2 regions of the Paenibacillus sp. W2I17 genome follow, and region 2 is predicted to be linked to the other one. Evidence: a T-box and tRNA genes for the amino acid it is inferred to sense, from the RefSeq annotation. Region 2 holds a T-box; the other holds one or more tRNA genes.
The links. The T-box of region 2 lies ahead of QF041_RS27125 (valine--tRNA ligase). A T-box ahead of a tRNA ligase gene usually reads a tRNA of that ligase, here a tRNA-Val.
Positions count from the first base shown of each region.

Region 1 (4,435 bases), 770 kb from region 2:
TCACGATAAGTATATTCATGAAGTTACCTTTCTGTTAAAGCATCATGCCCATTTTAAGGCCTAATATTCCAAGACTGGTTTGCAAAACAACATAAAATTTTATCCCCTTTTAGACTTTTTGAAGGTTATATCTTTCCTTTGGAGGGGAGTGAGTTGTGCAACCATCGGTTTGCTTTTGTTAAAATGACTAAACAGGCTAACCAATAACAATTGGCTAACCTGATTAGAGGAAGAAACTGCAATATAGATGTTCTCTTAAACAATTATTTCGTGGTGTTACAAGGGATGCTTTCTTCACTTTTCTAAAACCAATTACTTATTACTCCGCAAAAAGTGAAGATATGGGATTCACAACTTTTTTATTGGATTTCTCCTTGCCTTGGTTATCCAATACATAGTACTGATAAAAGTCGTTAGTGAATCCGATAGACTCCTGTATTTTCAGCTTAAAAGCTTCAAATGCAACATCACTCAGATGATCCTCATTCCAGAAATAATGAAGCATCAATCGATTCTGGTTATAAGGATGTTTGATAACATATGCACCCGCGGCGAGAGGTTGATTCATGGTATTTTTCCAAGGAAAACCCGTCTGTTTCGTCCGGTCGATAATGTTGAATTTCAAAGCCTGCACCAATCCGTTTGACTTGGCATTGCCAATGACAATAAGGTTGCTGTTGCCGATCTCTTTTTTCATCTTTTGCTTCAGTTCCTTGCGATCCCGTATAATGTCGTATCTCATACCGGTCATATCAAGGAATCCGGTCAACTGATTAACCATATCTTCCTGCTGTTTAGCTGCAAGTTTACTCACCTGATCGCTGAGCACAATGGTTAATTCCTCGCCTTGAAGGACTTTGTCCATCAATCGATTCATCACTTCATAAGGCAGATTAGGGATCATGCTCATGACAGCCTGATACTGTAGTTGTAACATGTCATGTACATAGGCGGCGGTCTCTTCCTGTGATAATTGGTATTCCGGCTTTAAGACAAAATTAGGCTGATATAGGGCCATTTGCATTTCTGAACGTACTTCTTTACCAAGCACATCTTCAATGGTGTGAAGCAGCCCCTCTACCGTTGCATTTTGGTACACGTAGCGTTTGAAATATGTCCTCATCAACTCGTCAAATTTCTCTTCACCGACGGAACGGTAAAGCTGATAGATCGCTTGTCTTCCCTTCTGATAATACACCAAACCTGCCAAATCCCCAGCTTCATCGTTTGTTGACGCAATCGCCATATCTACGGGTGCAGTATCAAACTGTATGGATCTGAACCCATTTAGCTTGTCTCTCTGTTTCTCGGCAAAATACACCATGGAGAAATCAGCAAAGCCTTCATCCAGAAAGGATTCTGTCTCCGAGTTATTACCGATCAATGCATGGAACCACTGATGCGCTATTTCATGAACAAATGTTGTGTCTTCTTCTGGAATAGCACCATTTTGAATCTGTCCCATCTGAATGAGCCTCGCATACTCCACGGCAACGCCTTGTACATACGTCTCGACAATTCGGAACTCTGGATAAGGATACTTGCCATATTTCTCACTATAGAAATCAATGACCTTGAATGCCTGATTAATGTACCGGTCAACTATCTTTTTCTTGGATGGATCATCGTTATAATAGTAGTATTCCACCGTCAGACCGTTACGGGTAGCGCGTTCCACTTGAAGATTAGGACTTGCAAAGAAAACAAACTCCCTCGTATTCTCGGCTACAGCAGACACAATCTTACGTCCATGTTCTGTACTGTTTTGAGTGGTGATCGTGCCCGGCATGGCTACCTGATACTCATCAGGAACATTTAATTGAACTTCAAAGTCCGATGAGGTGTAATAATCGCTCTCAAATGTTCGACTATACGGTGCCTTGTTCCATTGATGCTTAACCTCGTCGTATACAGACATCACCGGGAACCAGTGTGCACCATTGATCATGTCTTTGTAGTAGGAAACTCGCTGTGAGCCATAGGGTATATCCAACTGAAACTCCAGTTGGAATGATACCGATTCACCTGGTTGTACGGGCTTCTTCAACTGCACGGTCAACGCTTGGTTTTCCTTATGGAAGTCCAGCGATTGGCTATCTGCGGTTACAGCCTGAATATCGATGCCACCCAGAAAGTCCTCCGCTGTCTTCTCCGGGTGATCTTCACTAATCTTTTCATTATGCTGTTGGTACATGCTCGCCTGTGTAGACTTGGAGAGGTTTGCATCAGCATATGTATGAAGGACCAGCTGCTGGAGGGTATCCTTGCTTGTGTTTGTGATACGTTACCTTCTCGCTCCCCTGGATTGTCATGTCCTTCTCATTCAGCCGAGCCTGGATCTGGTATTGAATCGGGGTCTGCTCTAGAGAGTCTTTCTGTGTGTTATGTATCTTCGTAGATACAGGCGCTGGGTCTGCTTCCGCGGCAACAACCCCCATGTTGGCAAGTGGGCTTGTTGCCAGTATTAAAGCCAGTGTACCCGCGATCCCTACTCTGGCTAACTTTGATGTAAATGGGTTTGAATAATTCATAAGTTCTCTCCTTCTCCTGTTCTATGTTGACCTCAGAACCAAGTATAGAAGACGAAGCTTACGCTGAATTTATGTTTTATTTAAGTTTTGTTTAAAAAGAGGAGCGAAAATGAAACTATCGCAAATTGCATTCATGTTTGTATGTAAAAAAAAGAAAAGAAACCTTACATTGTAAGGCTTCTCATGTATGATCTGTAGTGGGCTCGAACCACTGACCCCTACCCTGTCAAGATAGTGCTCTCCCAGCTGAGCTAACAGATCATGATATATAAATGTTTCCCAATCAAGTAACAGTATCATATCAAGTAACCGTGTTCATTGTCAATGATTTATTTGGTTATAATTCACCCGAAATGGTGCACAATAAACGAAAGATTACCATTTCTACAACGAGGTGAATTCCCTATGAGAAACATAACAAAACGGTCAAAATCCAATAAATATACATTTACCAAATGCTTCTTCCCCTGCGTTGGGCTTATGATTCTCATTACAACCGTTACTGGTTGCGGCTTGGAGAAGGATGAACATACGGTACAATTCCAACAATTACAACAGCCCAATGAAAATGGTGAGTCTCTGCCCGTCTGGCTGGACGTATACTCCAAATCTGTAATTCAAGATGTATATTCTCCGCGAGGAAGCAGTGAAGTCTTGCCGTGAAGGTTAACAGGTGAATTACTCATCTTCATCCCACTTGCGTGAGTATGCTTTCTTCGTAACGTAATACAACAGAGTAATCATTCCCGCCGACATTAGCAATGTAATTACCATGATGCCTGTCATGCCCATCACTACCCCCTCCTCTCCCAATATGTTCCAGACTTCACTATACAGGAAAAACATTTTTTTGTATAATTCAGTCTGATATGTCGCGCAAGAGCAGAAAGAAGGAATGGAATTGGCAGCTGAGATTAGTTATGTATCTACAGAAGAACAACTGGAGCAAGCCCTGGGGATTCGCCATCACGTGTTTGTGATCGAGCAACAGGTGCCTGCCGAGATTGAGATTGATCAATATGATGTCATCAGTCCAGATGTGCATCATGTATTGTTAAGTACGGATGGCCAAGCTGTAGCCACAGGACGTCTGATCTATTACAGCAAGGATACGGCCAAAATGCAGCGGATCGCGGTGCTTGAGTCTCATCGTTCATTTGGCTATGGACGTGTGCTTCTGCTCGCGATGGAGGAACGGGCACGTGAACTCGGCTTATCCTATTCTGTACTGGATGCTCAATGTCAGGCACAGAAATTCTATGAAAAACTGGGTTATGAAGTGATTTCGGAAGAACCTTTTTATGATGCAGATATTCTGCATGTTCGTATGAAAAAGAGCTTGTAAAATCTCGGCGTTGGCAGGTCTTATCAGCATATGATGCATACTTCCGATGAATTCGGATAGGCTAATCAGGTAGACAGATTCCTATCTCGTCATATAAGGAGAGTGTGACATCATGGATCAAACAACACGCGAGAGTTTCACAGCAGTACAGAAAAATGGTGACGGTGACCTGACAGCTTTTCAAACTTCAGCAGGACGTGTACTGGATTATCAGCAGGCACTTGCAGAAGTAAAAGCTGGCGCTATTGCCGGTGTGAATGTATTTAAAGGCAAGGATGGCGAAATGTACATTCGCGGCGATGCCGACGGTGACCCAACCAACAACCTGGACCAACTTCCCCATTTCTAAAATAGATGCACACGTTGTATGTGTGACACAGTAAGCGCCGATCCGGATATCCGGGTTGGCGTTTTCTTATGTTCACTAGAGGGTGTCTTCAAACCTACTGAAAGCCGAACTCAGACCCACGAGCGGTAACGAATCTGAGGCGTCTTATTCTAGGATTTGAAGCCCCCTTAGAAATCTAAGGAATCTGAGACACGCTATATCAGAATTTTT
Region 1 covers NZ_JAUSXM010000001.1:6,842,231-6,846,665, reverse strand. Annotated here, with positions in the region: gene QF041_RS30475 (M1 family metallopeptidase) at 320-2,194, opposite strand; gene QF041_RS30470 (hypothetical protein) at 2,226-2,531, opposite strand; tRNA gene QF041_RS30465 (tRNA-Val) at 2,720-2,792, opposite strand; gene QF041_RS30460 (hypothetical protein) at 2,937-3,194, shown strand; gene QF041_RS30455 (GNAT family N-acetyltransferase) at 3,433-3,876, shown strand; gene QF041_RS30450 (DUF3892 domain-containing protein) at 3,989-4,225, shown strand.
Region 1: it has a tRNA-Val gene. The T-box ahead of QF041_RS27125 (valine--tRNA ligase) is inferred to sense a tRNA for this amino acid. The anticodon was not compared.

Region 2 (4,435 bases):
TGCTTGCTTGGCGCGTTCTTCCTCAATAACTTTGGCAGGAGCTTTGGCAACAAAGCCTTCGTTCGCCAGCTTTTTCTCTACACGGAGAACTTCGCCCTCAAGGTTCTCCAACTCTTTCTCCAAACGAGCCACTTCCTGCTCGATATCAATAAGACCTGCGAGCGGCAAGTATAGTTCTGCCCCCGTAATGATCGCAGTCATTGCCTTATCCGGTGAGTTTAAATCCAGCCCACTATCGAACTCGGACGTATTACAGAAACGTTTGATGTAGTGACTGTTACGCGCAATGATGCTGGACGTCTCAGCACTATTTGCTTTGACCATCAACTCGATCTTTTTGCTCATCGGCACGTTCACTTCTGCACGAATATTTCGAACTGCACGAATGGTATCCATGAGCAGGTTCATCTCGGCAACAGCCTCTGGGTTCTCAAGAGCAGGATCATATACCGGCCATGATGCCAGCGTAATGGTCTCACCTTCATGTGGCAGATGCTGCCAGATCTCTTCGGAGATGTATGGCATAAACGGATGAATCAGGCGCATGGTCTGATCCAGCACATAAGCAAGCACGGATTGTGTTTTCTTCTTGGCAACCGGATCTTCCCCATAGAAGGACAGTTTAGCAAACTCAATGTACCAGTCACACAGGTCATCCCAGATAAAGTTATACAACACACGACCCGTTTCCCCAAATTCATACGCTTCGATTAGACGCGTAATATCGCGGGAAGTTTCGTTCAGACGATGCAAAATCCAATAATCCGCTGTACCAAGCTCTCCGCTGATGTCACGTTCCTCATAGGTGAATCCTTCCAGATTCATCAATGCAAAGCGCGAAGCATTCCAGATCTTGTTGGCAAAATTACGAGCCTGCTCCACCCGTTCCCAACGGAAACGCAGATCCTGACCTGGCGTGCTGCTAGTTGAGATCATGTAACGCATTGCGTCTGCGCCGTATTTCTCAATCACATCCAGCGGATCTACACCGTTGCCCAGTGATTTGGACATTTTGCGTCCATCTGCATCACGGACAAGACCATGCATCAGTACATCCTTGAACGGAATCTCATCGGTGAATTCCAATGCAGTGAAAATCATACGTGCAACCCAGAAATATATGATGTCATACCCTGTCACAAGTACACTTGTCGGATAATAACGTTTCAGGTCTTCCGTATCCTCCGGCCAGCCCAATGTGGAGAATGGCCATAAACCGGAGCTAAACCAAGTATCGAGTACGTCTTCGTCCTGTCTGAGCTTGCGACCAGCATTCTCTGGCAGCGTTGTTGGATCTTCAGCAGATACGATGATTTCACCCGTTTCCTCATCATACCAGGCAGGAATACGATGTCCCCACCACAGTTGACGAGAAATACACCAGTCACGAACGTTTTCAATCCAGTTCAGATACGTTTTCTCAAAACGATCTGGAACAAAATTAACCCCTTCGCCGCTCTGTTGTTTTTTAATCGCTCTCTCTGCAAGTGGCTTCATCTCAACGAACCACTGTGTAGACAGATACGGCTCAACAACAGCTCCGGTACGTTCACTGTGTCCAACCTGATGCGTGTGATCCTCGATATTGATCAATACGCCCTGCTCTTTCAAGTCAGCAACAATCTGCTTGCGGCAATCACTGCGATCCAGTCCCTGATACTTGCCAGCCTCAGCATTCATTGTGCCGCTCTCATCCATTACCGTAATCTGAGGAAGATCATGACGAAGACCTACTTCAAAGTCATTTGGATCATGCGCAGGCGTGATTTTAACTGCACCACTTCCAAACTCTTTATCCACATAATCATCAGCGATAATTGGAATTTCGCGTCCAATGATAGGCAGTACAAGTACTTTACCAATCATATCTGCATAACGCTCATCCTTCGGATGTACAGCAACCGCTGTATCACCCAGCATCGTTTCAGGACGCGTTGTTGCCACTGTAACGTAGCCACTTCCGTCTTTGAGCGGGTAACGCAGATGGTACAAGTGACCCTGAACCTCTTTATATTCAACCTCAATGTCGGACAGAGCTGTCCGGTTCACCGGGTCCCAGTTAATGATGCGTTTGCCTCGGTAAATAAGACCTTTTTCATACAGTTGAACAAATACTTTGCGAACCGCTTGGGACAGACCTTCATCCAGCGTAAAACGTTCACGTGAGTAATCAAGCGACAATCCCATTTTGCCCCATTGTTGACGAATGGTAGTGGCATATTGATCTTTCCAGTCCCATACTTTCTCCAGAAACTTCTCACGTCCCAGATCATAACGAGTCAGACCTTCTTCACGCAGCTTCTGCTCCACTTTGGTTTGGGTAGCAATACCTGCATGGTCGGAACCCGGAAGCCACAGTGCGTCATAACCTTGCATCCGTTTGGTGCGGATCAAAATATCCTGCAGTGTAAAATCAAGCGCATGCCCAATGTGCAGCATCCCGGTCACATTTGGGGGTGGAATTACAATCGTATACGGCTCGGCATCTTTACGTTGACCGGCTTTGAAATATCCACGTTCCATCCAAGTGGAGTACCATTTATCCTCTGCCGCCTTAGGATCGTAAGTAGTCGGCATTTCTGTTGCAGCTGATTTTTTTTCCTCAGACATGTGTCATTCCTCCGTTACTTCATCATCTTCGCCAAAAAAAACAAAAAAACCTTTCATCCATCAAAGGACGAAAGGTTAGCTTTCGCGGTACCACCTTTGTTTCACGCCTACAGCAAGATAGACTTCACCCTCTGTACATGACGTGACACTTCAAGCAGATAACGGCTGCTACCGGCCCATCCTACCTCAGAAATAAATGACGATAAATCTCATTCATCCCTTGTATTCAAACAGGCAACTCCCGGGCGACTTCGATCAGTTGGTTCCTGCGGAATCTCACAGCGCTGCAATTCCACTCTCTGAAAGGTCATACTGTCTACTACTCCCGTTCCACGTTGTTCTTCAAAAAACCTACACACATCATACCTTGCTCGTGCGCGATAGTCAACCTGACAACAGCGGATAAAGAGCGCTGGAATGCAGGTTTAGGACGAATCATGCAAAAACCCGCAATCCTCAAGGGGATCACGGGTCGTAACGAAGGCTTTAACTACGGATTAAGGGATGTACAATATCTGACCTTCTTCCACAACCTGCTCAGATAATCGGTTATACAACTGAAGTTCCCTCGTGCTCAATTGATATCGATCTGCAATGGCATCCAGTGTATCTTCTCGCTGAACGATGCACAGTTTCACCTTGCGGAATGGGGTCTGGTCCACGATCGTTCCCAGGAACAGGTTCTTCCATTCCACATCATCAGCTGGATACGTTTCTTCCTGTACCACACCCGCAGGAACCTCATCGCCTCTCTCCACTTCAGCATCGCGTGCCGGCTCTGCCCGAGGATAACAAGGAAGAGATACCTACGCCCTCTTCTTGCCGTGGTGCGGATTCTTTTTTGCTGCCAAAAGCAACCTTCAGCTCCGGCTTGTCTTCCGTCTCAGCCACAGGTTCAGGAACAAATGCTTCGTTCTGTACGAACTCGTCTACCCCAGTCGCTTCAAAAGGCGGCCGGTCTTCCTCAGCGTTGCCTGATTCGGACGAAGCAAATACACCTTGCCAGTTCTCCGCCTGTGATTCGCCCGGGACATCGGCAACTGCCTGATTCTCCTGCTGAGGTACAGATCTCGCTGATTCGAAGTGCCATACCTCTGGTGTGTCCGGTACATCCGGTGCTGCCAACTCATTAGATGATTGAGCAATAGGCTCTGAGACTTCTTGATCTGCACTTCTCGAGTTCGCAGGCAATACATCCACGGAAGGCTCGGACCAACCCGAAGACTCGTCTTCCAGAGGCAGCAATGGTTCCGACTCAGGGTAAGAAGCTAACCGATCAGCGGTCTCAGCCATAAATGATGAGATCGGAGAAGGTTCGCTGTATTGCTCATGAGATGCCAATTCATCTGCATTCGCTGTCAGAGATGCGGGATCTTCGTTTGCATCAGGTTGTCTGTTTTCGTTAGCGTACTCCGCACTTTGCTCCTCAGATTGAAGTGGCTCGGCCAATGACGAATTCGCATATTCCTGCTGCCATTCTTCGCTATTCCCTAATGTCTCTTCCCTTGTGGACAGGTCAGCGAATTCAGGAGCACCATAGGCAAGTTCTGCTGCATTCGCAAGTCTCTCTTCCTCACTCCGCTGGAGCAGGTACTCCTGTGCAAATGTGTTGGGGTCGCTGCCTGTCTGTGCTGCTTCATCGGAACGGTTGGATTGCTGAGCATCAGGTGAGTGGACAACTGTAAACTCATCTGCTGACCACACTTGTGGCTCTTCAACAGGAAAACCTTCGATGCCTCGTAGCGACAACACGCCTGTAATGTTCAGACTGCGATTGGATAACAGATCCACGTCAAAATTTTCGATCTCGATGGAAATATCCTCA
Region 2 covers NZ_JAUSXM010000001.1:6,067,365-6,071,799, reverse strand. Annotated here, with positions in the region: gene QF041_RS27125 (valine--tRNA ligase) at 1-2,610, opposite strand, end outside; T-box leader at 2,671-2,952, opposite strand; gene QF041_RS27120 (LysM peptidoglycan-binding domain-containing protein) at 3,108-3,338, opposite strand; gene QF041_RS27115 (hypothetical protein) at 3,370-4,435, opposite strand, start outside.